DNA from 3 places in the Serratia sp. UGAL515B_01 genome. Region 1 is predicted to be linked to each of the others. Evidence: predicted binding sites of a transcription regulator. Region 1 holds the regulator's gene; each other region holds the start of a gene.
What was found. Region 1 encodes LexA, which represses DNA repair genes until DNA is damaged. Its sites were predicted from a motif close to TNCTGTATGTACATACAGNA; they were not measured.
Positions count from the first base shown of each region.

Region 1 (10,474 bases):
CCGTCAGAACCTGGTGTACCGCCAGAACGACGTGGTGCTGGTTGAAGAAGGTGCAATATTCGCTATCGGGTTGCCGCCGCACCGCTGCCACTTATTCCGTGAAGACGGTACCGCGTGTAAACGGCTGCATCAGGAACCGGGCGTTTAACGCATCAACGGCTGTATAACAGGAGAATAATAATGACTACTCTGCACAAACTTCCTCTGGCACTGGCTGTCGCTGCAGGAGTTCTATCTACACAAGCAATGGCTGTGGATTTCCATGGTTACGCACGTTCCGGTATCGGTTGGACTGGTAGCGGTGGTACACAACAGTGTTTTCAGGCTACTGGTGCCCAAAGTAAGTATCGTCTGGGTAACGAGTGCGAAACCTACGCTGAATTAAAACTGGGCCAAGAGTTGTGGAAAGACGGTGATAAGAGCTTTTACCTAGACTCAAACGTTGCATATAGCGTCAATCAGGCCAATGACTATGAAGCAACCAGTCCAGCCTTCCGCGAAATCAACGTACAGGGTAAAAACCTGATAGCTGCATTACCAGGCGCTAATATGTGGGCAGGTAAGCGTTTTTATCAACGTCACGATGTCCACATGATCGATTTCTACTACTGGGATATCTCTGGCCCGGGTGCGGGTCTGGAAAATATCGATCTGGGCTTTGGCAAACTGTCATTTGCCGTTACGCGTAATACGGAAGCCGGTGGTTCGGCAGCCTTTGGGAACTCAAGAACCGAGTACTATCTCGATCAGGCAACAGGGTCGATAGCCAGTCGTGAAGTTAGAAATACCGCCGATGTTTACAACGATGTTTATGATGTGCGCCTGGCAGGGTTGGAAACCAATCCTGGTGGCACGCTGGAATTGGGTATTGATTACGGCAATGCGACTACCAAGAACGGCGTTGAACTGCAGGAAGGTGCTTCTAAGAATGGTGTAATGGCGACGGCACAACACACTCAGAGTATGTTCGGCGGCTTTAACAAGTTTGTTGTGCAATATGCTACTGACTCGATGACCTCTTGGAACACGGGGCACAGCGAGGGCGGCAGTGTGAATAACGACGGCCATATGTTGCGCCTGCTGGATCATGGCGCAGTGAAGCTAAGCGATGATTGGGAAATGATGTACGTCGGGATGTACCAGAACATCAATCTGGATAACAACAACGGAACCACGTGGTACACGGTAGGTATCCGCCCGATGTACAAGTGGACACCCATCATGAGTACTTTGTTTGAAGCAGGCTATGACAACGTCAAATCTCAAAGAACAGACGATCGCAATAGCCAATATAAACTGACCTTGGCCCAACAGTGGCAGGCAGGCGACAGCATTTGGTCGCGTCCGGCTCTGCGTGTCTTCGTCACCTATGCCAATTGGGATGAGAAGTGGGGATATGTTAATGGTGGTGCGGTAAATGATGCTGGCCGCGGTAAAGATAATGAAGTGACCTTCGGTGCCCAATTCGAGGCCTGGTGGTAATCAGTAGACATGCGGCCAACCGTGAAAGTTGGCTGCATTAATCCTTCATTCACCAGTTTGGCTGACGTGTGTTCTTGCCAGTTGTGCGTCAGTCTTCCCGCCTCTTTGCGAAAGGGCTATCACAATGAAAAAAAATCTACTCGCTTTTTACCTGTCACTGGTCTGTGGTTCAGCATTGCCGTTGATGGCGCAGGCCACAGTATTCAATGCTCCGGCGGATATCTCGGTTGCACCAACGATCTCCCATGAGACGTTACAAAAGTTGTCCTGGACGCCAATCGTGCCGCCAGCGAGTGAAAGCTTCAAAATTACTGATTCAAATCAGAAAGTGGCTCAAGGCGATGTTCAGGGCTCGGTGGCTGGTTTTACTCTGCCAGCTGACCGTGGTTCGATAGAAATTACGCTCAGCAGTCTGGTAAAAGATCGTAGCGTCTTTTCGCCTAACGTACTGGTATTAGATGAACAATTACGCCCCGCCGCGTTTTATCCCAGCAGTTACTTCCCTTATGAGCGTGCTGGTGTGATGTCTGGTGATCGTTTGGAAGGAACCCTAAAACTGACCCCTGCACTAGGGCAAAAACAGATTTACCTGTTGGTTTACACTACCCGTCAGGATTTAGCGACAACCACTCAGCTTCTTGACCCGGCGAAGGCTTACGCTATGGGCGTAGGGAATGCGGTGCCCGATATTCCAGATCCTGTTGCACAGCACAGTGCAACGGGGGAGCTGAATCTGAAAGTTCGCTCAGAGCAGAATATGGGGAGCGTAATGATTGGCTTGCCGTTAAATAGTTCTCCGGCAACGGCACCGGTTGTTGTTGGCCCTGCAGTACCCGCAGTTGCTGCTCCAGCACCTGCTCCAGCCTCTTTATCTCCGTCAGAGCCAATGCTTGATGACACTGAAGCCTATTTTAATAAAGGTATCAAGCAGGCGGTCAAGGATGGCGATATCGATAAAGCACTGAAATTAATGAATGAAGCAGAAAAATTGGGTTCCGCCACAGCACGTAAGACATTTATTGGTAGTGTGAAAGGCAAGGGGTAATACCCCACACTGCCGATGCTGGCTTTATGATTGGTGCGTTTAGGCGCACCTTTTTTGCTGGGCGTTCGTTTTTCTCTCAAGGGGAGTATTGTGCTTTATTCCTCATCTTTCAGGTCGGACATAAGGCAGACTTCTTAACGAATCGACCTGCCGCTTTCTCATTTCTGCGTTACAATAGCCTTCTGTTAACGATTTGTATTGTCTGGAACCAGGCCATTCTGCGTGGTTTCTGGCATGGAGTAGAACAATGTTTGGCAATAAGGATCCCATCCTGCCGCCCATTGAGTGGTTGCCTGAGAACTCCCCAATACCTATCGCTGTCAGTGATTGGCTGATGGAGCCAGGGTCCATGACTCGCCGTTTTGAAGGCTATTGTCACCGTGTACATATAGAGCCGCAGCGCGAGTGCTTTATAACGCGTGAGAATTTGGCTGAAGAGGCCACACATCTGCCGTACAGCAAGCGCTATTGGTTGCGTGAAATTGTGTTGCTAGGGGATGGTGAACCCTGGTTGTTGGGGCGAACCGTGATCCCGCAGGAAACGTTGACCGGGCCCGATCAGGCGTTGGTTGATTTGGGCACAGTGCCACTAGGGCGCTATCTGTTCAGCAGTAACAGCCTGACTCGCGACTATATCAACGTTGGCCGCCAGAAAGCGTTGTGGGCACGACGTTCCCGGCTCTGTCTGGCGGGAAAACCACTTTTGCTGACAGAACTATTTTTATCGGCTTCTCCACTGTATGCGCTGGAAAAGGTGAAACCGGTACGATGAGGGGAGATAAATTGTGGAAGGGAGCGTAATTCAAAGCAAATGGCAGGCCTATAGCCATCTGATGCGCATTGATAAGCCCATTGGTACGCTGTTGTTGCTATGGCCCACATTGTGGGCGTTATGGCTGGCGGGAGGAAAGGTTCCATCGCTCTCGATATTGTTGGTTTTTGTGCTGGGTGTTTTTCTGATGCGCGCTGCTGGATGTGTGGTGAATGACTATGCTGATCGCGCATTCGATGGCCATGTGAAGCGCACGGCGGGACGACCAATACCCAGTGGCCGTGTCAGTGAAAAAGAAGCCAAAATTCTGTTTGTCTCGCTGGTGCTGGTTTCTTTTGCACTGGTTTTGACACTCAATGCTATGACCATCTGGTTGTCGCTGGTCGCATTGGCACTGGCCTGGATTTATCCGTTTATGAAGCGGGTGACCAACCTGCCACAATTGGTGCTCGGAACGGCATTTGGTTGGTCGATCCCCATGGCCTATGCTGCCGTAAGCGAGTCGCTCCCCCTGAGTTGCTGGTTGCTGTTTATGGCCAATCTTTGCTGGACAGTAGCTTACGACACCTTGTACGCCATGGTTGACCGCGATGACGATTTAAAGATTGGTATCAAATCTACCGCTGTGCTGTTTGGCCGCCATGACAAACTCATTGTTGGCATATTGCAATTTATTACTTTGCTGCTGATGCTTTGCGTGGGGTTGATGATGGATCTGGGAGGCGCATTTTATTGGTCGCTATTGTTGGCCGGCATGTTGTTTATCCATCAACAAAAGCAGATAGTCAGCCGCGATCGCGATGCCTGCTTCCGCGCTTTTTTGAACAATAATTATGTAGGGTTGGTGTTGTTTATCGGTATTGCGCTCAGTTATCTCTGATTTTCTTGCTACCGCTGTAAAAAGGGCACCCACGCGGTGCCCTTTTTACTATGACTTGCGTTACTGGTCTTCTCCTTTCACTTCCGTTGCTATCTGCGGAGCGCTGGTTTCTTCCAGCACACTGACGCTTTCTATCGTCAACTTGATTTCCGGGGTGATCAGATCGCTCAGAATGGTGTACACCTCGATGGTGTGTTCACGGATCGCATCGCCACTATCGCTGATGTAGCCTTCCTCGCGCAGTGTGGCGACCAGGGTGGAGAACACCGCCTTATCAAAGAACTCTGGCGCATTAATGCCATGCAGTACCGACAGACGTTGCGCCATAATGCGACTCTCTTTCTCCAGCGCCCCGCGGTTGATGCTTGGGTTTGCACTCAGGATCGACATAGTGATCGCGTAGCGCTGCAAGGTTTCGCGTACACCAGCAGCCAACAGCTGCAGCGGACGGATACGTGCCGGATTCAGCACCAGATCGTCCCCTTTAACACCAATCAGTTTCTGGCGCGCCAGCTCTTCGATCAACGGCTGCAGTACCTGTGGCAATTGATCTTTTTCGTAACGCAGAAACAACTCAGCTTTTAACATCGGATAAATCAGACTGACCTGGCGCAACAGTTCAGCACGCGACACGCAGCGATGATGCATCACGATCGTTGCGATCAGTGAAGGTAAAACCAGCATGTGGTGAATGTTGTTCCGGTAGTAAGTCATCAACACTGCCTGTTCCCGTGGCAGGATAATGATGTCGCCGATGCTGTCTTTTTCCACCTCGAACTTGTTCATGTTCAATGCATGATCCAACAACTGATCCGGCGTTTGTGAAGGTACTGTCACGTCGCGTGCGTAAGGCGCATTGCGCATCAATTGTTGGTAGCAATCCAACTGCTCAACCAACTGCTCTCGGGTCAGTGAACGCTGACGAGAGGCCAATAGCGCAGTGGAGCACAGGTTCATGGCATTGGCTGCGGCAGCGTTGTTGATGCGCACCATGATTTGGATTGCCAGATCGTTTACCACGGGGGTTAGCCAGTTTGGGCGTGGCGTTTCTATTGGGTCTATAGACTCACGCCATTGGGGAACGTGCTGATTGAGGTAAGACGTTAATGACAACGGCTCACCAAAATTGACGTAACCTTGGCCCAGGTTGCGCAGTTTACGCAGGCCGCGCAGCATTTGTAACAGGCCTTCTTTCTCTTTGGTTGCACCACGCAATTCTTTGGCGTAGGTGCCTACTTCCATCACGTGCTCATAGCCGATGTAAATTGGCACCAGCGTAATTGGCCGAGTACCTCCTCGTAACATGGCTTGAATGGTCATCGAAAGAGTACCGGTTTTGGGTTCCAGCAGGCGGCCAGTTCGGGAACGCCCACCTTCAACAAAGTATTCTACTGAGTAGCCGCGAGTGAACAACTCACCAAGATATTCACGGAACACCGTCGAATAGAGTTTATTACCCTTGAAAGTCCGACGGATGAAGAACGCACCCAAGCGGCGGAAAATCGGCCCAGCAGGCCAGAAATTCAAATTGATACCGGCAGCAATATGCGGTGGTACCAGCCCTTGGTGGTAGAGCACGTAAGAAAGTAACAGGTAGTCCATATGGCTACGGTGACAGGGAACATAGACAATCTCGTGGCCGTCCTGCGCCAATTGACGCACGCGCTCAGCATTGGTGACGTTGATACCCTGATACAAACGGTTCCAGGTCCAGCTGAGCACACGGTCAGACAGGCGCACCGCTTCATAGGAAAAGTTAGCAGCAATCTCTTCCATCAATGCAATTGCATTTTGTTGTGCTTTTTCGTGAGAGATCTTCTTGCTACGAGCCTCGTCTTCGACGGCTTTTTCAATCGCTTTGGAAGCCAGTAGTTTATTAAACAGATCCTGACGGTCAGGCAGGCTTGGCCCAACTGCGGCCAAACGCTGGCGTGCGAAGTGCATACGTGCCACTCGAGCCAGTTTCTGCGCGATAGATTTATCTGTGCCATGCTCGGTCGCCATTCGGCGTAAAGACACGGTATTAGAGAAGCGGACAAAGCTGTCTCGCCCTAACCATAATACGGCAAAGAATTTCTGTACCCCGTTCAGCAGGCGTAGTTGCGGCGCACCTTGGCCTTCACGCCCTGGGGAACGGCCAAACATTACCGATACCGGCAACATCTGAATATCAAGCTCTAGGTTGTTACGATGTAAATCCAGATAATCGTGGAACAGCTTTACCGACTCTTCTTTCGGCGTGTAATAACGGAATACGCGCGGACCATCGTGAATAAACACATGGCTAGGCAGTACGATACCGTCTATTTCGAGTGGTTTAAGGGGATCGGGCAGATCTTGCTCTAGGCACTGGGTGCGCAAAGTCAGTAAATCCGCCTTGGAATTATAAGGTAAAACATACAAAATCGGCCGTGAGGGGTCTAACCCTAACTCCATGACCGGATCTGAAGGGATAACCTTACTGTTTACCAATAATTTCATTGGTAAACTCAATAATTTATAATAAATTTTACGCCAACCTGACATAACAACGTGAAGCCTCTTGTTAGCAATGCGCCGCAAGAATACCAGAAACCGGGTAACAGGTCTGTGGTGTTGGGAAATCCAGAACCATCCAGGCAATGGATAGACTTAATTAGATTATACCGTATGTGTGTCAGCTTGCAGCGCTGACCACTATGGCAGGGCTAGCCTTATGCTCAAAAAATGCCTTGCTGTATCCTGAATTGGTGACGGTTCTATCATTTACCGCTGAGAAAGGTCCCCTTACCATGGCAAATCAAATCACTGGTCTAAAACGTATTGTGAAAGCCGTTGGTTATTCATATAAAGGTTTATCAGCAGCTTGGCACAACGAGGCCTCATTCCGCCAGGAGCTGGTTGTTGCCGTGTTGGCTATCATACTGGCGATTTGGTTGGATGTCGGTGCCGTAGCACGGATTTTACTGATAGGTTCGGTAATGCTGGTGATGATTATCGAAATACTCAACAGTGCCATTGAAGCTGTCGTTGACCGTGTAGGAGCGGACTACCACGAATTATCGGGGCGGGCGAAAGACATGGGTTCGGCGGCGGTATCTTTGACGATTATTTTGGCGCTGTTTGTTTGGGGCTCCGTGCTTTGGGTGCATTTTGCTTGAAGTTAAGGTGACAATGTTGCGAACAAGTTCGCTAATCCCTGATTTTTATTCATTCTTAGGTTCCCAATCTATATTTACCTGTATATACTCACAGCAAGACTGTATAAACAAACAGGGGGCGGAATGAAAGCACTAACTACCAGGCAGCAAGAGGTCTATGACCTGATTCGCGATCATATTTCTCAAACGGGCATGCCACCAACGCGTGCCGAGATCGCAACACGTCTGGGGTTCCGTTCGCCAAATGCTGCTGAAGAACATCTGAAGGCACTGGCCCGTAAAGGTGTCATCGAAATCGTCTCCGGTGCCTCTCGGGGGATTCGCCTGCTGATGGAAGATGAAGAGGGGCTGCCTTTGGTAGGTCGGGTCGCTGCTGGTGAACCTTTACTGGCTCAGCAACATATCGAAGGGCATTACAAAGTTGATCCTTCCCTGTTCAAACCTAATGCAGATTTTCTGCTGCGAGTGAGCGGTATGTCGATGCGTGACATTGGCATTCTGGATGGCGATTTGCTGGCAGTGCATAAAACTCAGGATGTGCGTAACGGCCAGGTGGTCGTCGCCCGTATTGAGGACGAAGTTACTGTAAAACGTCTGAAAAAGCACGGTAACGTTGTTGAGTTACTGCCGGAAAACAGTGAGTTTCAGCCGATAGTGGTTGATCTGCGTCAACAGAATTTCACTATAGAAGGTTTGGCGGTTGGGGTGATCCGTAACGGTGACTGGCTCTAAAGGTTTTACCAGGTATTGGTGCCCACGTTTATCGACCATCTTCTTTCAATGCACAGACAATATACCCAAGTAACTTCAAGATACAGGTAACCAACATCCCTGTAACTTGAAGGGCTGCGTAAACAATGCCGTTACCTGAAAGATAGCAGGGTATATCGTGCAGCCCTAGTGCGATTTCTTTTTTAACTCATCCTTAACTGACCCTGCCTTGAGAACGTACTGCTATGCGCCTGCTTTCTACTTTCACCAGCGATGCCGACAAAGCGCTGTGGCGCCTTGCACTGCCGATGATCTTTTCCAATATTACGGTTCCCTTGCTCGGTTTGGTTGATACAGCCGTTATCGGTCATCTTGACAGCCCGATTTACCTTGGTGGTGTTGCCGTCGGCTCTATGGTGACCAGCTTCCTGTTTATGCTGATGCTATTTTTGCGCATGAGCACTACCGGCCTTGCGGCACAGGCGTTGGGAGCGCAAGACCCACGGAAATTGGCGCGTACTTTTATACAACCATTCTTACTGGCTCTGCTGGCAGGGATGGCTATTGTGGTGTTGCGTACGCCGTTGATCACGCTTGCACTGCATGTAGTCGGTGGCGATAGGGACGTGTTGGCACAAGCAAGACTATTTCTGGAGGTCCGTTGGTTGAGTGCCCCCGCAGCATTAGCCAATATGGTGCTGTTGGGCTGGCTGCTGGGTGTCCAGTATATACGTGCGCCGGTAATTTTACTGATTAGCGGCAATCTGCTGAACATCGTATTGGATATCTGGCTGGTGATGGGACTGGGTTGGAATGTGCAAGGGGCTGCAGCAGCGACGGTTATTGCGGAATATGCAACGCTAATGCTTGGCTTATGGTTATCATTACGGGTATTACGTTTACACGGGATTTCGCTGGCAATATTACTCACAGCTTGGCGTGGTAATCTGCGCCAGCTCTTGGCGCTTAACCGTGACATTATGCTGCGCTCGCTATTACTGCAACTGTGTTTTGCTGCCATTACCCTATTAGGGGCCAGAATGGGAGGGAGCGTGGTGGCGGTCAATGCGGTGCTGATGAATTTGCTGACGTTTACCGCCTACGCGCTGGACGGTTTTGCTTACGCCGTAGAGGCGCACTCGGGTTATGCCTATGGCGCACATGACGATCGTCGATTACGCAAGGTTTGGCATGCCGCTTGTCGGCAAGCGTGCTTGGTTGCCTGTGGTTTTGCCGTCATTTACTTGCTTGCCGGGCAGCAGATCGTGGCTGCATTGACTTCATTGCCTGAGCTTCGTGCGCTGGCTGGCCATTACCTGCCTTGGCAAGTGGTGCTACCTCTGGTGGGTGTTTGGTGTTATTTACTGGACGGCATGTTTATCGGTGCTACCCGTGGTACCGAGATGCGCAACAGTATGGCGGTGGCGGCGATCGGCTATGGTGTTACCCTACTGACCCTGCCTGTATTAGGTAATCATGGTTTATGGTTGGCTTTGACCGTATTTCTGGCACTTCGGGGCATTGTATTGTGGTGGATGTGGCACCGCCATCGTCTTCACGGAACCTGGTTCTCAGCAAGATAATTGCCAATTAATCTGGCCGGTAGAAAGGGAGCATTGATACCTAATCAGGGACCTCATCCCGCATTCGATAACGGGAACATAAGGTGTTCCCGGTCTATTTATTTTTTCTTTGTCACAATGCTGTGATCGTGATTGCAATCGTGTTTATTCTCACAAGCCTCTATTTCAACACAAGGGGAACATAAACCGTGTGCTTCAACCACGCTGTGCCGTAATACGAACCCTGATTCCTGGGCGAGTTTCTGTAATGTTTCTTCCATCCCTTCGGTGGTGCGTTCAGTAACCAGTCCACAACGATCACAGATAAACAGCGCAGATGTGTGCATCGGTTGTTCAAAGTGATGGCATACTACATAGCTGTTGGTTGACTCAACGCGGTGGATAAACCCCTGCTCCAGTAAGAAATCCAGAGCACGGTATACCGTAGGCGGTTTTGCCTGAGGTTCCGCCACACGCAGCAGGTCCAGCAGGTCATAGGCACTGATGGCACCGGGCTGCTCAGCCATCAGGCGTAATACTTCCAGCCGTTGCGGGGTTAGTCGCACGTTGCGCTGCTGACAGAGTTGTTCAGCCTGCGCGAGCAGCTTTTCCTGGTTGGTTGGGTTCATGGCAAATATCCCGATATCCCGGTACGTAAAGAAGTCGATTTTATCATATTTAAGCGCAGTCGCCGAGGGTTGTTCTGTTTCACATGGCTAACGTGTTCTCAACAGACTATTTACAAGTTTTGTCGTATTTCAAATTTGCAATATTTACTGTCGCTATTCACAGCCTATTTTGCTTCAATCAGCCCTCTTTATTCTTGCCTAGATAAATGGTGTTTTTCCCAAGCTCCAAAATTGTCGCTATAATAGCCGCTTA
Region 1 is NZ_CP109901.1:3,480,128-3,490,601, reverse strand. It holds gene malK (maltose/maltodextrin ABC transporter ATP-binding protein MalK) at 1-148, shown strand, start outside; gene OK023_RS15735 (maltoporin) at 181-1,482, shown strand; gene malM (maltose operon protein MalM) at 1,607-2,527, shown strand; gene ubiC (chorismate lyase) at 2,775-3,299, shown strand; gene ubiA (4-hydroxybenzoate octaprenyltransferase) at 3,313-4,179, shown strand; gene plsB (glycerol-3-phosphate 1-O-acyltransferase PlsB) at 4,240-6,705, opposite strand; gene OK023_RS15710 (diacylglycerol kinase) at 6,951-7,319, shown strand; gene lexA (transcriptional repressor LexA) at 7,443-8,051, shown strand; gene dinF (MATE family efflux transporter DinF) at 8,276-9,613, shown strand; gene zur (zinc uptake transcriptional repressor Zur) at 9,712-10,221, opposite strand.

Region 2 (10,474 bases), 1.8 Mb from region 1:
AGACACTCCTGAACCGTTTGCAGCACTTGCCAATGTGGATTCGCTCGCGCTACATGGGCTCTAAGTGTGACCAAACCGTGCTCGTCGGTATCAATCAGAAAAGGAACAGGATCGGCGAGTAGGCCATGCTGCCCATAGCTGATGAGCATCCCCAATGGATTGGCCCGTACCAATGCCAATTGAGCATTCAGATCGTTTTCACGAAATGAGATAGGTTGATACATAGCGGTCAATATCCTTATCATAGAGGGGAATACAATATATACCCTTCATTCTTCAAGTTGTATGGGGGGTTGGCTTCGTCCATTCGCACCCGTCACATAGTGAGCTATGCTCCTGCCGACTTTCAGACTTGCCGCCTACATGCTACGGTAAATACCAAAACGTTATTCCTATATGGGCATAACACCGCCGTTCCGTTTTTCATTACCCTAAAAAACGGTAAGCCAGATCTATTCAAAACGGCAAATGAGACCTTTTTGGGTGAAGAAGACAAAGAATTAGTCGGTAAACTGGTGGTGAGTAATGACACCAAAGGTGTCGCTATTGCGCTATTCGATGGCTCAGGGAAAGAAGTGAATTTAAACCAGCCTACCGCCGCCACCGTTCTGGTTAAAGGAAACAATAAACTGGAATTCAGTGCTTATCTTCAAGGGCGCTCCTCCGCAATAAAAGAGCGGAAAATAGTCGAAGGGGAATTCGATGCAACGGTGAGCTTCCAAGTCAATTATCGCTAAAACATTTACCAGCCCACTATGGCTAACGGACGCGGTGGCGAGCAAAAGGATTTTTGCCTTTTTTCTCTTTCTTGGTGGCCGCAGCAGCAGATTTTAACGCTGCTTTATGGGCTTTATCCGCTTCAGGAACACTCCTACGTTCGATTGGGAATACCGGCAATGCGGCCAACAGCCGTGAGCCATAGCTTTTAGTCAACAAGCGCCTATCGTAAATCACAATCTCACCGTGGCACTCGTTACTGCGGATCAGACGGCCAACCTGTTGGATCAGATTAAACGAAGCACTCGGTAGGCTCTGCACTTCAAACGGGTGGCGTTTAAGCGACTTCAGCCATTCGCCTTCAGTGAGGATCACCGGGCTATCAATGGGCGGGAAAGCGATTTTGTGAATATGTACCTGAGTCAATAGTTCTCCTTTCAGATCCAGCCCTTCAGCAAACGACTGTAACCCTACCAAAACGCTGGCTGTTCCTTTCGCCACACGTTTACGGTGCTCCTCCACCAAGCGATAACGTGGCTGATCGCCCTGCACCAAAAGCATCAGGCGTAGATCGGTCACATAGCTGAGAAAAGTCTGCATCGCGCGGTGGCTACTGAATAGGATCAACATCCCTTTATGCTTACCACTAGCGTGTTCGCCACGGAAAAAACGTGCCATTTCCTCCAGATGCTCAGCCTCATTGGTTATCGCTGGCTCAAAACACATGTTAGGAATAACGATTTTCCCTTGCTCAACATGATTAAACGGCGAGGTCAGCGTTTCAAAACGATCGCCTGCCTTTTCACTCAGACCACTCATTTCCTGCAAACGCGAAAAACTGTTCAGCGAACGCAGTGTGGCAGAAGTGATCACCACGTGCGGCACTTTTTTCCACAGCATTTTTTCCAGCTGATCGCTAACGCGGATGCCTACACAGTGCAAATACAGGTGAGTAACATTATCGCGCAATTCACGCGCTACCCACTTGGAGATCGGCGCATTGGATGATTTATCCATCGCCGCCAACCGCCATAACTTGCTCATTGCCTCCAAATATCCCTGTGTGCGGTTCATCTGAATAATGCTGCGGTGCAGCCGCACAATATCGTGTTTGCCGGTTTGTTCAGTGAGATCGTTAAGGATGAATTCGGCCAGGCCGCGCAAGGCATCCGTCAGTTTGAACAGGCGCGCGCAAACCTCTACCATTTCCGTTGGCAGTTCACCCATTTCGAAGCGATATTCAGCATTGCTGCTATCCGGCGGCAGGTAGGCACTGGCCTGCTGCTCAAAAGCCTGGCTCAGTTCACGTAATTCTTCACAGTGGTTTTTCAACCGTTCGCTGTTCGCCAGGCCCGGCGGGCTCTTTGGCCGATACTGGGTCATGCAGTGCTCCACCTGACGCGCGATCATATCGAGCTGCAGGCTGGTCCACAACGCGGTGATCTCACCGTCAATTTCCAACGCGTCCCGCGCCACTTCCGGTAGATGGTGGCCCTCATCCAGAACCAGCAACAGGTCTTTCGGGTTTGGCAAAACCGATTCGCTCTCTAACGCCGCCATCACTAACGCATGATTAGCCACCACCACGTCAGCAGTTTCAATTTCTTTACGTGCGATATAAAACGGACATTCACGAATATAATAGCAATTTCGCCCCAGGCAGTTAGCCTTGTCGGTACTCAGCTTGGCCCAGAGAGGATCGTCGATCGATTGCTGATAGTGATCGCGTAAGCCATCCCATTCGTAACGACTGAGCGCTTTCGAAAGTTTTTGGCATAACGCCTGCTCCTCACCGCTAGAAGGAGCAAGCTCTTCTTCATCCAGATACAGCATCAAGTCGCCCTGCTCAGCCACATCGGTACTCATTGCCGCCAGATTACGCGGGCAAACATAACGCCCACGGCCAAACGCACCAGTGAATTTCAGGTCGGGGGTAATCTTTTGCAGCAACGGTAAATCTTTACTGTAGATCTGATCTTGGAGTGCTACGTTGGCGGTACTGACAACCAGTGGTTTGCTCTCTGCTCGCCCCACAGCAATCCCAGGGATAAGATAGGAGAGGGTTTTGCCCACGCCAGTGGGTGCCTCGATTGCCAAATGACGCGGGTAATCTCCGGCGAGCGTTTTAGCTACCTCAGCAATCATCTGCCGCTGGGGAGCTCGGGAAATAAAATCCGGTATTTGCTGTTGCAGGGCTTTGTACCACTGGCCAATTTGATCTTTAACTGCGGAGGAGAGCGCCATTCAACTCTTATCTAAACGAAATGATGGCGCTATTGTCCCACAGACTGCCAACGACGTCAGCTTGAGTTACCCTTGACTTATCTATCATGCGACCACTCCCGCACTGCATTTGTGTTCTTACAGCTGTCTTCCCCCCTCTTTTCGCGAGAATTTTCATCATTTGCTACAAAAACCAATATTCCGTCATAAATGCATCACGCAACTAAGGTAAAAAAATCGCGTTGCTATACCTTAGTGAACTTGGGTTGCAGGTAGGCGGCAATTGAGCTGCTGAAACGGCAAATCGGTCGGGAACCGATTTGAATGTCGTAAAGCTACTTACCCAGTGGGCGGGTTCACCGACAGGCCGAATAACGCAGCCATACTAATGATGATCAGTGTCTTTCAATCGTATAAAACAGGGAAAATCATGAAACGTAATCTTCTTGCCGTTATTATTCCGGCGCTTTTAATGACCCAGGCTGGGCAGGCAGCAGAAATCTACAATAAAGACGGTAATAAGCTTGATTTTTATGGTCGCTTAAAAGCACTACATTATTTTTCTGATAATGATGGTAACGATGGCGATAAAACTTATGCACGTATCGGTTTCAAAGGGGCAACCCAGATCAGTGATACACTCACTGGCTATGGCCAGTGGGAATATCAAATCGCCGCAAACCATACAGAATCGGACGGCACTAGAGACACCAGAACCCGTCTTGGTTTTGCTGGTTTAAAAATGAAAGATTTAGGTTCATTCGATTACGGACGCAACTACGGTATCATTTATGATGTCGGTGCATGGACAGATATGTTGCCAGAATTTGGTGATGACACCTTCATCAAAACCGACAATTTCATGACAGGCCGTGCGACCGGTGTAGCGACCTACCGTAACAACGATTTCTTCGGTATGGTTGATGGCCTGAAGTTCGCCTTACAGTACCAGGGTAAAAATGAATACGAGGGCCGCTCAGTCAGCAGAGCCAACGGTGATGGTTTTGGTCTGTCTTCCAGCTACCAACTCATCGATGGAGTCAGTGTTACGGCAGCTTATGCGTCTTCTAACCGCACCAAAGCACAGAAAGAAAGTACTTTTGGCCAAGGTGACAAAGCTGAAGTATGGGCAACGGGTATCAAATACGATGCCAACAATGTCTATCTTGCCACCACGTTTGCAGAAACTCGCAACCTGACAGCAATTTCAGGTAAAGCCGCTATTAATAATGTCCCTACTTCCGTAAGCGGTTTCGCTAATAAAACCCAAAACGTGGAAGTAGTTGCTCAATATCTGTTCGATTTTGGCCTAACACCTTCATTAGCTTACGTTCAGTCTAAAGCCAAAGATATTGAAAACGTTGGTGATGCAGACCTGGTTAAATACTTTGATATCGGTGCTTATTACTTATTCAACAAGAATATGTCAGCCTATGTCGATTATAAGATCAATCGTCTGGGCGACGACAACAAACTAGGTCTAAATAACGATAACGTTGTTGCCGTCGCCTTGACCTATCAGTTCTGATTTAAGATGTGACACATACCACTACAATATATTATAGCTTCGGCTATTCCTTAGCCTTTTTGCTGGGCTGCCAAGCCCAGCTTTTTCACTCTCATTTCTACCCAGACAGATTAGGCCTGTATTACAATACGACGCGCATCAGGATAAACATCAACATGCTTAGCACGACGACCGCCAGCATATTGCGCAGGAAAAAAGCCAGGACGATGGCAAATAGCGCTCCAAATAGGTAAGGGTTTTCGGCAACAGGGCGCCACTCATCGGCACTAAATGCAATAATTGGCCCACAGATAGCGGTCAATACCGCCGGCACTGAGAAACTCAGCAGAGTTCTAATCCGTGGTGACAAACGCACTGGCAGCTTGGGTGCCAGAAAACAGTAGCGGTTGAAAAAGACGATCGCTCCCATTAGCACAATGGTCAACCAGATCATTCTTTTCTCCTACTGCAGAGCAATCCAACCAGCATCGCCACCATTGTAGTGACAATCAACGCGCCAGGTACCTGATAATGATGTAGGCCAATAGACAGTACCAGTGCAGTCAACACGCAGGCCAGAACGGGCAGATTACGAACCAGAGGCACTACGATCGCAATAAAGGTGGCTGCAATGGAAAAATCGAGCCCATAACTATCGAGATCGCTGACGCTGCTGGCAGCCAATATGCCAAGCAAGGTAGCCAGGAACCAGCACAGATAAAATGCCAGCCCAGCGCCTAACGCATACCAGCGGTTGAAACGCGCTGGGCTGTGATCTCCCGTCAGAGCAAACAGTTCGTCAGTCAGCAGAAATGCCAGCAAAATACGCCACCTCAAAGGTAGCGGCGCAATACATTCCCGCAAGCGCAAGCCGTAAAGGAAGTGTTGAGCAGTAACAAAAAAAGTCGATACCAGAATTGCCAGTAAGCCTGCACCCGACTTGATCATGCCCATGGCGACCAATTGTGACGCACCAGCAAAAACAATCGCCGACATCCCCAAACCTTCAGCCGCCGTCAGGCCACTATCAATTGCCATTGACCCCGCTAGAATGCCCCAAGGTAATACTGCCAGGCACAGTGGCAAGATCGCCATCGCACCTTGCAAGGCTGGGCGCAAGCGCAGCATTGACGCTTCCTCAAGTGTTGATTGGTAAGTCAAAAAAGTTCACTCCCTTGATCTATAAACTGATTCTATGCCTTGCGCAGAATGTCTATACGATGATGTTCACGCCAAAGAAATTATCAATGTGTGGAATAATCATTAATAGCATATTGTTTAAATCCATTGAAGCGTTAGGCAATGGCACCCTCACCCTCTTATTATCAGGGCCACAACAGCCTAGCACTGCGTTAATACTCGATTATCCCAACTCTCTGGCCGCTATCGCCCTACTGTTCAGCAAGGGGAAACGGCAAGCACCAAGAATAACCTGTAGGCTACGCTTGATTCACTCTCAGCTATCATCGCCAGTGATGTTTATCGTCTTGTATTCAGAGAAATGATATTGAGTTGAGTGTTATATTACGTTAATTTTCACAAGTGATATCTTGGAATAAAATAAGGCTGAGGTAGTGCAATATGTCAAAAATTAACGTGGAAAATGGAGAGTACGCAGCACGCTCGGTGAGTGAACGGCTGCTGACGCTATTAAAAACCCACGGTCCTCAGCAAGCCTCTGAAGCCGGAAAAATCCTTGGCACCACAGGGGAGGCGGCCCGTCAGCAATTCGTTAAACTGGCAAAGGAAGGCTTAGTGGAAGCCAAAGCCGAGACGCGTGGTGTGGGTCGCCCGGTACAACTTTGGCAATTGACCCCTGCCGGTCACGCTCACTTTCCAGATGCACATGCCGAATTAACAACGCAGCTGCTACGTACGGTACGCGACAAGCTGGGTGAGCAAGCGATAGATGTGCTGATTGACTGCCGCGAACAAGAAACTCTCATCAACTATAAGCAAGCGATGATAGGTGCAGCCGATCTGCGTGAGCGCGTCTCTCGTCTGGCGGCCATTCGTTGCAGTGAAGGGTATATGGCAGAATGGAGTGAGCTGAAAAATGGCGAATTTCTCCTGGTAGAGAACCACTGCCCAATCTGTTCCGCTGCGACCGTCTGCCAAGGATTTTGCCGCTCTGAACTGCGCGTATTTACTGAAGTGTTACAAGCGCGGGTAGAGCGTCTTGAACATGCTTTAGCGGGTTCCCGCCGCTGTACATTCCGTATTTTAATGGCGTAACTCCTTTTTCTAAAGTTGTACAAGAAAAAATTCTTGTACAACTTACTATTCACCGACTAAGGTTAACTCACTAGGTGGTCCAGGCAGGATTTGAGGAATGTCGTTATACACTATTGGTGAAGTTGCAGAGCTTTGTACAATTAGTCCCGCCACATTACGCGCATGGCAACGCCGTTATGGCTTGCTGAAACCACAACGCAGTGAGGGCGGACACCGCCAGTTCAATGAACAGGATGTCGCCCGTATTAATACCATTCTTCATTGGATAGAGCGCGGTGTACCCGTTAGCCAGATCAAACCCTTGCTGGATGATACTCCGTCAGTTGAGCACGACGTCAACTGGGCAACACTGCAACAGCAGTTGCTGGCTCTGCTACACATCCCAGCGCCGGCTAAATTACGCAGTCGTCTGTTTGAAAAAGGCCGTGAATATCCGCCACAGATATTTATCAACCATATTTTGCGTCCGTTACGTATGCAGCTATCGGGTCCGCATGAAATGCTTTTGGCGCTGCGCACTCTGCTGGACGGCATCATCATCGAATACGCCACATTTTGCATGAACAGCGCACGTAAAAAAACCGGAAAGACCGCGCTACTCATGGGGTGGGGGAAAACCGAGCCCATTGAACTTTGGATGGCTGCCATCGTAACGGCAAAAGCAGGACTGCACCTCGATATTCTGCCACAACCGCTTGAGCATCCACCGCTGAACCTGTTCAAGGCCGATCGTTACTTTATTGCTACCGAAGGACCGCTTAATACTTACCGACGCAAACAACTGGCAGCATGGCGTCTGGCTGGCATGGATATCACCCTGATTGGCAGTACTGCTTTATTGGTAGAAAATGGGGGGCACATTGATGGAAACGTCTGAAACGTTGATGGCGCGTTTTTCACAGCTTTATAACTCTCTTGATAACGCCATACTGGATTCATTGCATGAGGTTTATCACTGCCAAGTTCAGTTTATTGACCCAGTAGGAGAACATCGAGGCTTAAAAGCCCTAGATGGTTATTTTCGCCAGTTACTCACCAACGTCGATTACTGCCATTTTTTCATAACCGATTGTCAATATGATGCAAATCAGGCGGTGGTTTGTTGGCAAATGAAGTATGCCCACCCGCGCCTGCAACGAGGACGTGAACTCATGCTTGAAGGTATCAGCCGGTTACGTTTTGCCGACCAGAGGATTATCTATCAACGCGACTATTACGACCTTGGTGCCATGCTTTACGAGCACATCCCGTTACTTCAACAAATAATCTTGGGCATAAAGCGGAGGATGCGATAATGCAGCGTGTACTGATCACCGGCGCCAGCTCAGGCATTGGGCAGCAGTTGGCCTTAGATTATGCCGCACAAGGTTGGCAGGTTATTGCCTGCGGCCGCAATGAAACTCGACTGGCCGCCCTGCGCGATCAAAACTCAGCAATCACCCCCCTCAGCTTCGATGTTACCGATCTAGCCACCACACGGGCAGCGTTAGCACCCTACACGGCGGAACTGGTGATCCTCTGCGCGGGAACCTGTGAATATCTTAACGATGGCGTCGTAGATGCAGAATTAGTCGCACGCGTGTTGAGTACCAATTTTATAGGGCCTATTAATTGCCTTGATGCCCTGTTACCACAACTGAAGGCCGGGGCACGAGTTGCATTGGTTGGTTCAACCGCCAGCCTGGTTCCCCTACCACGGGCTGAAGCCTACGGAGCCTCAAAAGCCGCTTTGGCCTATTTTGCTCGCAGTCTAGCGGTGGATTTGGCAAAGCGTGAGATCGGCATTTCCCTGGTATTACCCGGCTTCGTTGCTACTCCGCTGACGGACCGTAACGACTTCGCTATGCCGATGATCATCACCACTGAACAAGCATCAACTTATATCCGCCAAGGCCTGGCTAAAGGCCGTGCCGAGATCGCTTTTCCACCGGTGTTCGCGGCTTTGTTACGGATGACAGCAATATTGCCACAAGCGCTACAACGCTGGTTGGCAAAACGTATGGTGAGGTAAAACAATGAATATTGCCATTATTGGCAGTGGGATCTCAGGCCTGACTTGCGCCTGGAAACTGGCGCCAACACATCAGGTTACACTATTTGAAGCCAATGATTATCCCGGTGGCCATACTGCAACCGTCGATGTGACGCTGGAAGGACAGCACTACGCGATCGACACCGGTTTTATCGTCTATAACGAACGGACTTACCCTAACTTTATCGCCTTACTGGATGAACTGGGTATCAGCGGCCAACCAACAGAAATGAGCTTCTCCGTTACCCATCCCAGCAGCGGATTAGAGTACAACGGCCATACGCTCAATACTTTGTTTGCTCAACGTCGAAACTTGCTCAACCCACGTTTCTATCGTTTTTTGCTGGAAATTTTACGCTTCAATCGCCAATGTAAAAAGCGCCTCAGCGAAGGGAGTATTGGCACAGAAACATTGAATGATTTCCTGCACCAGAACGCTTTTTCGAACTATTTTGCCCAGCACTATCTACTGCCTATGGGCGCGGCGATCTGGTCCTCTTCGATGGCGGATATGCGCCAGTTTCCTTTGGTGTTATTCCTGCGCTTTTTTGACCATCATGGCCTGCTTGATATCACCAACCGTCCACAATGGTTTGTCGTGCCCGGTGGTTCTCGCGAATATATACGCCGCATGCTGGCAGTATTAGCAGGCAAATTTACATTGCATCTGAATACCCCTGTCCTACGCGTTGAGCGCCACACAGACCATAGCGTGGTTCACAGTTCCTTGGGTGAACAGCGTTTCGATCAAATCATCTTTGCCTGTCACGCCGACCAGGCTTTGCATTTATTATCTGATGCAAGTCCGCTGGAGCAGCAAATTTTGAGCCAACTGCCTTACCAGGCCAACGAAGTGGTACTGCATACCGATACGCAGTTATTACCACGCCAACGCCGCGCCTGGGCCAGTTGGAACTATCTGTTACCTACCAATGATGGACTCGCAGAGACTCTGCGCGCCAGCGTAACCTACAATATGAACATTCTGCAGGGATTGCAGGCACCACATACCTTCTGCGTTACCCTCAACCCGCAGCAACCAGTTAATCCGACGCAGATCCTGCGCCAGTTCACCTATCATCATCCGGTATTCAATCAGGCCAGTGCGCAAGCTCAGCAACAGCGTTCACTGATCAATGGCCAACAGAATACCTGGTTCTGTGGCGCTTATTGGTACCATGGTTTTCACGAGGATGGCGTTCGAAGTGCGCTTGATGTTACCCAGGCTCTGTTACAGGCACAACCCGTATGAACAGTGCATTGTATGTAGGCAACGTCCGTCACCGACGCTTTACCCCAGTATTGCACAGTTTCGATTACCGCATTTTCATGCCGCTGATCGATCTCGATGAGCTGGATAAACTCCCTGCACAGGGTATTGCGCTTGAACGCTTTGCCTCAGCATCCTTTTACCGCCGTGATTATCTTGGCGGCGGTGATATAAAAACCAAGGCCCAGGAACGCATTGCCGAACTGACCGGTGAAAAGCTGAATGGCCGGGTGATGTTGCTATGCCAGTTACGCTACCTGGGTTGTTACTTTAATCCGGTCAATTTTTACTATCTGTATAACGATAACGATGAACTACGCTGGTTGCTGGCTGAGGTGCGTAATACGCCGTGGAATGAGCGCCATACCTATGCGGTAAAACCCGATGGAACACTCCCCGTAGATAAACAATTCCACGTTTCGCCGTTCAACCCGATGGATATGACCTATCACTGGCGGCTTTCAGCCCCGGCACGTCGCCTACGGGTTCA
Region 2 is NZ_CP109901.1:1,096,555-1,107,028, reverse strand. It holds gene OK023_RS05210 (FMN-binding negative transcriptional regulator) at 1-224, opposite strand, end outside; gene OK023_RS19155 (fimbrial protein) at 324-737, shown strand; gene dinG (ATP-dependent DNA helicase DinG) at 760-2,961, opposite strand; gene ompC (porin OmpC) at 3,371-4,468, shown strand; gene OK023_RS05190 (AzlD domain-containing protein) at 4,590-4,901, opposite strand; gene OK023_RS05185 (AzlC family ABC transporter permease) at 4,898-5,608, opposite strand; gene OK023_RS05180 (metalloregulator ArsR/SmtB family transcription factor) at 6,029-6,682, shown strand; gene OK023_RS05175 (MerR family transcriptional regulator) at 6,780-7,559, shown strand; gene OK023_RS05170 (nuclear transport factor 2 family protein) at 7,546-7,977, shown strand; gene OK023_RS05165 (SDR family NAD(P)-dependent oxidoreductase) at 7,977-8,693, shown strand; gene OK023_RS05160 (NAD(P)/FAD-dependent oxidoreductase) at 8,698-9,966, shown strand; gene OK023_RS05155 (DUF1365 domain-containing protein) at 9,963-10,474, shown strand, end outside.
Region 2: dinG (ATP-dependent DNA helicase DinG) is a predicted target of LexA. The motif match lies at 3,067-3,086, and genes of this name have one in related genera.

Region 3 (10,474 bases), 2.0 Mb from region 1:
GAAAACTGAAGTAACGGTTCAATTGGCGAAGGCGCTGGATATCCAGCTGTTGCGGTTTGATATGTCTGAATATATGGAGCGCCATACTGTTAGCCGTTTGATAGGTGCCCCTCCGGGTTACGTTGGTTACGATCAAGGGGGATTGCTGACTGATGCGGTGATTAAACATCCCCATGCCGTGGTACTGTTGGATGAGATTGAGAAAGCGCATCCTGATGTGTTCAACCTGCTGTTGCAGGTTATGGACAATGGGACACTGACTGACAATAATGGCCGTAAAGCAGATTTCCGTAACATTATCCTGGTGATGACGACTAACGCAGGGGTTCGTGAAACTGAACGTAAATCGATTGGCCTGATTGAACAGGACAACAGTATTGATGCGATGGAAGAGATCAAGAAAGTGTTTACGCCAGAATTCCGTAACCGTCTGGACAACATTATCTGGTTTAAACCACTCTCTACTGCGGTGATCCAGCAAGTTGTCGATAAATTTATCGTTGAACTGCAGGCTCAGTTGGATGCGAAAGGGGTATCTCTGGAAGTTAGCCATGAAGCGCGTGATTGGCTGTCCGTTAAAGGCTATGACCGTGCGATGGGGGCACGCCCAATGGCTCGTGTCATGCAAGAGAGTTTGAAAAAACCACTAGCCAACGAATTGCTATTCGGTTCCTTGGTTGATGGCGGTTCGGTGAAAGTCGAGCTTGATAAAGAAACCAAACAGTTGACTTACCACTTCCTTAGCGCTCAGAAGCGTAAAGCTGATGAGGGAGCCGTTCACTAAGTGGTAACCCACTGACAAAAAAGCGATGCAGAAGCATCGCTTTTTTTATGGGGTAAATTGTATTGTAGAGAGCAAATATTCGAGCCCTCTCGGTTTACCCGCGCCAAAAAACTCAATGTTGAACGCTGCGGCGGCGGTAAACGGAAAGGGCTCTTGAGGGATCACATCCTCGATGTTGCCAATAGTTGGCAACGGGTGAGCCTATTAGCGACTACGGAAGACAATGCGGCCTTTGCTCAGGTCGTACGGGGTCAGCTCTACAGTGACTTTGTCACCCGTCAGGATGCGGATATAGTTTTTACGCATTTTACCGGAGATATGAGCGGTTACCACGTGCCCGTTTTCCAATTCAACGCGGAACATGGTGTTTGGCAACGTATCAAGAACGGTGCCCTGCATTTCAATATTGTCTTCTTTGGCCATCGAATCCTCTAGGTGTAACTACCTTAGTTTTTAACCGGCAAGATAATGCCGAAAAACCCACATTATGTAAAGAAGTGTCGGTGAACAATGCACCGTTTCCACAAAATTAGTTTGTTGGGGAGGGTGGTTCAACCTGCTGTGGGGGTATAACTTGCGGCAACCAGCACTCCTGCGCTAAAGTTTTGCGCTGAAGGTTGCTCAGTCGCTGCAAAAATTGGCTACGGGGAATTTCCCTTGCTCCAAGCCGGGCAGTGTGAGCGTTAAGCACCTGACAGTCAATCAATTCCCCGCCATAACTAGCAAAATGGTGACAAAAGGCCATCAAGGCACATTTTGATGCATTGGTGGTGCGGCTGAACATAGACTCGCCACAGAACAGCGCACCCTGAATAATCCCATATAAACCGCCAACAAGTTCTTCCCCTCGCCATACTTCAACGGAATGTGCGTACCCCATACGATGCAGCTGTAAATAGGCATGCTGTATGTCTTCACCGATCCAGGTGCCTTCATCGGGACGCTGTGCGCAAGCGTTTATCACTGCTGCAAAATCATGATTGAGAGTGATCCGAAAAGGGGCTCCACGCAGGAAACGCTTAAGGCTGCGGCTAGCATGATATTCGTGTGGAACAAGCACCGCACGCGGATCCGGTGACCACCACAAAATTTCTTCCCCAGGGGAGTACCATGGGAAGATCCCGCAGGCATATGCGGTCAACAAACGTGAAGGTGTCAGATCTCCCCCTATCGCTAGTAAGCCATTAGGATCGCTCAGGGCGGCTTCTGGTGAGGGAAAGGTGACAGATGTTGGAGACAGCCTAACAATGTGCATAAAACCCCTTAACGTAGCTTACAAGCTGTTTTGCACCCATACACACGTTATTTCACGATACAGGCTGTGATCTTCTAATGTTGCGGGTTATCTGAGCGATGCTGGTTTGACATGGCCAACACGCTGGCGGAAATGCGCATAGCGGCCTTGCTGAACCATCAGTTTGGCGTGGCTTCCTTGTTCGACGACATTACCACCGTCCATAACGCAGATGCGGTCAAAATTCTCCAGCCCATATAAGCGGTGGGTGATCAGAATCAATGTTTTGTCACGGCAATGACTACGCAATAGCGTCAGGATCTGCTGTTCTGTTTCGGCATCAAGCCCTTCTGTGGGTTCATCGAGTAATACTAACGGAGCTGAGTGCAATAAAGCTCGAGCGATGCCCAAACGGCGTTGTTCACCGCCGGACAGTTGACGGCCACCTTCACCTAACCAAGCGTTCAATCCCTCGTTTTCCAATAGCTTATCCAGCCCTACCTGCTGTAGGACACTGTTTAGTTTTTCATCGGTAGCTTTGGGGCTGGCGATACGCAGATTCTCACGTAGCGTAGTGCTGAAGATATGCACTCGCTGGCTGACTACGGTAGTCATGGCTCGCAACGTTGATTCATCATAAGCGTTCAATGCTTTGCCATTAAGCCGAATTTCGCCACTGTCTGGATCCCATGCACGGGTTAATAGCTGCAACAGGGTCGACTTACCACATCCCGTACGGCCCAAGAGGGCGATATGCTCACCAGCGGCGATATCCAGCACAACCTTTTGTAATACTGGCAGTGCTTGCTCTGGATAGGTAAAGGTGACTTCACTTATCTGCAATGATGCACTTTGTTGTGCCGCTGGCCCGGTAGTTGGGAAAGCCACCTCTGGTTGCTGCTCAATGATCTGTTTGACTCTCTTTGCGGAAGCGATCACCTGACCTAGATGTTGAAAAGCCCCTGCAACAGGCATCATGGCTTCAAAAGAAGCAAGGGCAGCAAATGCGAACAAGGCGATAAGCGCACCGGGTTGAGTATTGCCCCCAATAGCTGCTGCAGCAAGCCATAGCAGTAGCGTTACGGTGAGACCGCTAGCAGTGATCATCAATGCTAAGGCGATCCCACTCAATGACGCTTGCTGCCATTGACGGCGTTGCCAGTATCGTTCGGCAGCGTTGAGTTTCTGGCGGAAATCACCCAGTGCACCAAAAACAACCAATTCTGCTTGTCCTTGCAGCCAGGAAGTGAGTTCCGTGCGGTATCGACTACGTAGCAGGGTGAGTTCTTCCCCTATCGGCTTACCTGCGCGATAAAAAGCAGGGGGTATCACTAACAGCAACAGCAATAGAATACCGCCCAGCGTTAGCGCCAGCGGACCATCCAGAAAGCTCAAACCAAAGGTGACAACCATAATCACCACAGCAGCGCTGGCCATTGGCGAGATAACGCGTAAATAGAGATGATCGAGCGTATCGACATCGGCAACCAGGCGGTTCAGTAATTCAGCTTGACGAAAACGCGCAATACCGCCCGGCGTTAATGGCAGAATCTTCTGGAAGGTAAAAACGCGCAGATGCGACAGTATACGGAACGTAGCATCATGGCTGACGACACGCTCGGCGTAACGACCGGCAGTACGGAAAATTGCTGCGCCACGAACGCCTGCAGCTGGCAGCATGTAGTTAAAGGTTGCTAAGCCTGCTAGCCCTGCCAATGAGGAAGCGGCAAGAAACCAACCCGATAAGGCCAGCAAACCGATACTGGCCAGCAATGTGATGATCGCCAGGGTGATACCCAACAGGATCAAAAAAGAGTGGCGGCGGTATAACGCCAGAAATGGTAGCAAAACGTGCATGATTATAGCTCCTCTCTGCGGTGTGCTAGCAGATTGGCAAACAGACCGGGTTGTGTGCTAAGCGTGGCATAATTGCCTTGCTGGACGAGCTTTCCTCTATTCATCACCCAAATCTGGTCATAGTCTTCCGTATCTTCCAACTGGTGCGTAACCAACAATGTGGTCTGCTGATGAGATGCTGCATTTAACGCCTGCATCACCAGTTGTTCACTGTGTGCATCTAGACTTGCAGCGGGTTCATCCAATAACAGTAATCGGCGAGGGCTGAGCAAAGCTCGTGCTACCGCCACCCGCTGTGCCTGCCCTACGGAAAGCCGTGCGGCACCGTCACCCAAATCGGTATCCAACCCGTCTGGCAAATATGGCAGAAATTCCGTGACGTAAGCCTGTTCAAGCGCTTGTTTTAATTGAACCTCACTAGCATTTGGGTAGCCGAGCAGGATATTGTCCCGCAATGTTTGTGCAGGCAGATGCGGGTTTTGTCCTACCCAACCCAGTTGCTCACGCCAGCCAGGAGCGGCTAGGTCACGTAGTTCCGTTCCATTAATCTGCAACGAACCACGGTAGGGCAGAAAACCGAGCAACAGGTTCAACAGTGAACTTTTTCCAGCTCCGCTAAGCCCGACCAGAGCAATCCGCTGATTGGCTGGTAAAGTAAAATCAAGCGGCCCTGCAAGTACGGCCCCGTTGGGTGAGAGGATTTCTAAGCCTTGTGCCCGTATGGTTAGCGGCGCTTCGATATCCAGTGATTGCGTGCCATTCCCAACGCATTCTCCTTCAGCCGTTAAAAATGTTTCCAGCGCTTCGGCAGCCCCAATGGCCTGCGCTTTAGCGTGATAAAAAGCACCCAAATCGCGTAATGGTTGGAAGAATTCCGGCGCCAGGATCAGTACCAGAAAACCAGAGAACAGCGTTATGCCGGTACCGTAACTACCAAAATTCAGTTCACCAAGATAGGAGAAACCAAAATAGACCGCGACAACGGCAATGGAAATGGAAGCGAAGAATTCCAGTACAGCGGAGGAGAGAAAAGCCATACGCAGGACTTCCATAGTGCGCTGACGGAAGTCCTCTGAAGATTTGGCAATGTGTTGGGTTTCTGTTTCCCCTCGGTTGAACAGGCGCAATGTTTCCAGCCCGCGTAAACGATCAAGAAAATTGCCACTGAGGCGCGCCAGTGCAACAAAATTACGTCGATTGGCGTCCGCTGCGCCCATACCAACCAAAGCCATGAACAGAGGGATCAATGGCGCGGTAGCCAGTAGAATAAACCCGGCGGCCCAGTTAATTGGGAATAGAGTGATCAGTATCAGCACTGGAATAAAAACGGCCAAGTACATTTGTGGAAGATAGCGCGAATAATAATCCTGCATATCTTCAATCTGTTCAATAATGATACTTGCCCAACTGCCCGCGGGTTTTCCTCGAACCCATGCAGGACCTAACTGCTGTAGTTTATCCAATATCTGTTCTCGCATGCGTTGGCGTATGACTTGTCCGCAAATGAAGCCAACGTGTTCGCGTAACCAGCTTAGCAATGCGCGTAATGCAAAGGTGGCTGCGAGCCAAATAAACGATGGGATAAGCGCATCACGAGGTTGATGTTCAATAATCAGTGCATGGAGTAAGAAGGCTAGCAGCCATGCTTGTACGATGATTGAAATACCGCTTGCCAGGCCTAACAGCATGGATAAGCGCAGCCAACGGTGCGCTAACGTGCTCTGTGTTTTGAGCCAACGGGTTAACTGGTGCTGTCTGGTTTTTTTCATCAGGTAGTCTGCGTCGCCGATGCTTGTCAAAACAAGCTAGGTTAACGTACTGTTAAATAACGTTTGCTTCATCCCGAAGCAAGACAAGTGAACGCTAATGTTACCCCGACACTCTATAGACTTAAAATAAATATCCTGTACGACCGGTGCAATCATGCACTGTTTGCGGCCAATTTACCGTAGATAATTCAGTGGGCTAGTTCGTTATCGCTCAGGTATTGACCGTGCGAATGTTCTCAATTGGTCGTTAGTGGCCTCTATCTGCGAGCAATAAAGCGACAACAAGGCGGCTGAATAGAGCCGCCTTGTTGAGATTTTACTAAGGGTTTATTGAGCCGTTGTTTGTGCGATGCCGTCAAGATAGCGCTCAGCATCCAGTGCAGCCATACAACCTGAGCCGGCAGAGGTAATGGCCTGACGATAAATGTGGTCCATAACATCGCCAGCAGCGAACACTCCCGGGATGCTGGTTTGTGTCGCGTTACCTTGGATGCCGGAATTAACCCTAATATAGCCGTTTTCCAGTTCAAGCTGATTGCCGAAGATGGATGTGTTTGGACTGTGCCCGATAGCAATGAATACACCAGCAACAGCCAACTCTTCAGTTTTGTTCTCATCTTTGGTGCTGCGCACACGAACACCTGTTACACCCATCTGGTCACCCAAAACTTCATCCAACGTGTTGTCGGTGTGTAGAACAATGTTACCGTTCTTCACTTTTTCCATGAGACGATTGATGAGAATTTTTTCCGAACGGAAACTATCACGGCGGTGGATTAGGTGGACTTCAGAGGCAATGTTGGACAGGTAGAGTGCTTCTTCCACAGCAGTATTACCGCCACCGACCACAGCGACCTTCTGGTTGCGATAGAAGAAACCGTCACAGGTTGCGCAGGCTGAAACTCCTTTGCCTTTGAACGCCTCTTCAGATGGCAAACCTAAATAACGTGCTGACGCACCGGTTGCAATAATCAGTGCATCACAGCTGTATTCGCCGCTATCACCAAACAGGCGAAATGGACGATTTTGCAAGTCGGCACTGTTGATATGATCAAAAACGATCTCGGTGTTAAATTTTTCTGCGTGCTCACGCATACGTTCCATCAATGCCGGGCCTGTCAAACCTTCAGCGTCCCCCGGCCAATTTTCGACGTCGGTAGTTGTGGTCAACTGACCACCTTGTTCCATACCGGTGATCAACACCGGATTGAGGTTGGCGCGTGCTGCGTAAACTGCCGCAGTGTAGCCCGCTGGGCCAGAACCCAGAATCAATAACTTGCTATGTTTAACCGTGCCCATGAATAGCCTCTTTTTCCAGAATGGCGGACAATGTCGACGATTGTAGGGAAAATGCAGTAGTAAAAAAAGTATCTGAGAGCGTTGTAAACGATTTGTTTGATAATTGCCGCCTATTAATTTCTTACTCTTTGGCAATAACAAATGCGAGAAACAAGTGGGCTTAGACTAGAGAGTTGTTTAGTCAGTGCCTTTCTCGCAGCACACGAACGCTACTGATGGCCATTTGAGTGCAAGGCAAAGCGTGAGATTGAGTGGCACCAGTAAACGGCGAATAACGCAGCAATACTCAATGATTTCAACCGCCCGGTGGAAATACCCGCCAGTTTAATGATGGATTTTTGGATCTACTTCACCATCATAGGCACTTAATTGACATAGATTAACGTAGATTATGCAGCTAATGGATATTTTTTATTATGCAGATTTCTGGATAAAAAACAGGCACTAATATTTTTTGACGGTACGTTCTACTGATTTTACTTCTTTTACTTTGACAATCCGCTGTGCATTTGCGAAAACATCATGTGAAGAAGAAATTATACCTATGTCAGTAACAAGCCAATTGAATGTATTTACAACGACGAGGTTGAAGATAGTCTCAAACTATAAGGTGAATACGTGGTTAGTGATTGGCAGCGGTTAATTTATTTCTTAACAAAAACATCACTTGAATTCGTTGGACAAGGAGGATATACCCAAGCTATTTCAAGAAGCAGACAGGCGGCGAATGAAAGGGATTACGATGAGCTTATCGGCGTCACGTAATTCAAAAATCTGCTTGGAGCAGGTTTGAACATTGCTGAATCTTGAAAGACCACGGGTATGAGACAGACGAGACAACGGTGGATAATGGTAGTGAACAAGGACTAGGGCGGCTGACATCACACCGCGTAGATGGTCGCCTAATAATATTGATATCGCGTCTTCGCTTGGAACAATCCTTTGCACATTGACTTTGGCTGGGGTGTGCAAGTGCAGGGAAGAACATAAGAGAGGCAATATAATGATAGACACTAAAAAACGCCCGGGTAAAGACCTCGATCGTATTGATCGTAACATCCTCAATGAGTTGCAAAAGGATGGACGAATATCGAACGTCGAGCTTTCAAAGCGAGTAGGTTTATCTCCAACTCCATGCTTAGAGCGTGTTCGCCGTCTGGAGCGCCAAGGCTTTATTCATGGTTATACCGCATTGCTCAACCCACATTATCTTGATGCTTCTTTACTGGTTTTCGTGGAAATTACGCTCAACCGTGGTGCACCAGATGTATTTGAGCAATTCAACTCGGCAGTGCAGAAACTTGAAGAGATTCAAGAATGTCATCTGGTTTCCGGCGATTTCGACTACTTGTTGAAAACCCGCGTACCTGATATGTCTGCCTACCGTAAATTGTTAGGTGAGACTTTGCTGCGTTTGCCGGGGGTTAACGACACACGGACTTACGTCGTAATGGAAGAAGTGAAACAGAGTAACCGTTTGGTAATTAAAACACGGTAAGGTATGGTGCAAAACCCGAATAAATCCGTTACACTCCTGTTCATTCATACAGTCTCAGCGCCGGGGCAGAACCTCGGCGCTGTCACCATATCAGCTAACTGAAACCTGGAGTGCCTTTTTTGAGCCAGGAATATACAGAAGATAAAGAAGTAACCCTGAAGAAACTCAGTAGTGGGCGCCGTTTGCTCGAAGCTGTGTTGATCGTGATCTCCATTTTTGCTATTTACCTGATCATTGCACTCGTCAGTTTTGATCCCTCTGACCCTGGTTGGTCGCAAACTGCCTGGCATGAGCCTATCCATAACTGGGGAGGTACGCTGGGAGCCTGGCTGGCCGACACACTGTTTTTCACCTTTGGTGTTCTGGCGTACGCTATACCTCCGATCATACTGATTCTTTGCTGGACGAGTTATCGTCAGCGTGAAAAGAGCGATTATATTGATTATTTTGCGCTTGCATTGCGCCTGATAGGGACATTTGCACTGGTTCTCACTTCCTGCGGACTTGCGGCATTGAACGTTGATGATCTGTATTATTTTGCTTCTGGTGGAGTGATCGGCAGCTTACTCAGTAACGCTATGCTGCCATGGTTCAATGGTACAGGGGCTACTTTGGCATTGCTTTGCGTTTGGGGTGCCGGAGTTACGTTGTTTACCGGTTGGTCATGGCTAGTGATTGCGGAAAAAATCGGTGGTGTCGTGCTGGGTGTAGTTACCTTTATGACTAATCGCTCACGTCACGATGAACGTTATCGTGATGACGACGACACGCTGATTGATGAACCCGAAATAAAGGGCAAAGAGGCAGTTTTTGATCTATCTGCGGTTGATGTCGCTGATGATGACGTCCTGTTTTCTGCACCTTCCGTCTCTGAAACGGCAAGCGAAGCTGTGCAAGATACAGCAGACCCACAGCTAAGCGGTTTACGTGCCAGTAACGATGAGTCTCCTATTGTTAAATACGCACCAGCTTCCGCTGATAGCACAAAGGTGTTCAACAAGGTATCTGCTCCGGAGTCAGTAAACGTTGAGTCTGTTACACCCGCTTCTGTCAACCAGCACCCATTGCCCTCTGTTTCAGAGCATCGTTCGCTACCGCTGTACTCTTTTGAAATCCCTGAAGAAACGCCAGTATCAAACACACCTCGTCAGGTGGATACTTACGTCAATGAAGCTGAACCAGGTTTGGGGGATTGGCAAGATACACCTGCTTTGCCACGAGAACGTGCATCGTTTGATTTTTCTTCTGCCGAGCGTGATAACGACGATGCAAGCCCTTTCAAGGGCTTAACTGCCAGCGATACGGTTTCTACCTTTGAGGCTGTAAAGCCCCCCTCAGCTTCTTCTGCTGCTGGTACGGTGAGCAATGCCTTCATGCCTGCGTTTACAGCGATCAGCGATAGTCATTCTCAGATCAAACAAGGCATTGGCCCGGAATTGCCACGCCCAAATCCTGTGCGTATTCCTACTCGCCGTGAGCTAGCATCCTATGGCATCAAGTTACCTTCTCAGCGTAATGTCGAACAAAAACTACGTAATCGCTGTGATGGGTTTCATCCAGAGGCTGTTGACCATTCATTGGATGATAAAGCTCTCCAGGAAGCAGCATTGTCCCATGCCTTTGCTGAGCAACAAAGCGAGCGCTATGGTGAAGATTATCTTCAGGATGATGAAGATAGTCTCCAGGTAGCTGCGCTTGAACGGGAGTTTGCCGAACAACAGCAAGCTCGGTATGGGGAAGATGCTAAACTTGAGAAGACATCGCCTTCCCATTCTGTCGATACGGAAAAGGTCTTCAGTTTATCACCAATGGCAGATTTGGTTGACGATGGTCCCAAAGAACCTTTGTTCACGCTCTCCCAGCAGCTTGAAGATAGTATTGAGCAGGAAAGCGAGCGGGAGGATGATGTACCGTTCGGCCATTTGGAACCTGAAGTGTCCGCTTACCAGGCACCTCGTCCCCAAGTTCAGCAAGCGTCTGTTTACACACCGCAACAGCAACCTTATCAGCAGCTGGTGCAAGATAAACCCACC
Region 3 is NZ_CP109901.1:1,246,008-1,256,481, forward strand. It holds gene clpA (ATP-dependent Clp protease ATP-binding subunit ClpA) at 1-784, shown strand, start outside; gene infA (translation initiation factor IF-1) at 989-1,207, opposite strand; gene aat (leucyl/phenylalanyl-tRNA--protein transferase) at 1,314-2,039, opposite strand; gene cydC (heme ABC transporter ATP-binding protein/permease CydC) at 2,127-3,875, opposite strand; gene cydD (heme ABC transporter permease/ATP-binding protein CydD) at 3,878-5,644, opposite strand; gene trxB (thioredoxin-disulfide reductase) at 5,972-6,943, opposite strand; gene lrp (leucine-responsive transcriptional regulator Lrp) at 7,947-8,441, shown strand; gene OK023_RS05830 (DNA translocase FtsK 4TM domain-containing protein) at 8,561-10,474, shown strand, end outside.
Region 3: OK023_RS05830 (DNA translocase FtsK 4TM domain-containing protein) is a predicted target of LexA. The motif match lies at 8,476-8,495, and genes of this name have one in related genera.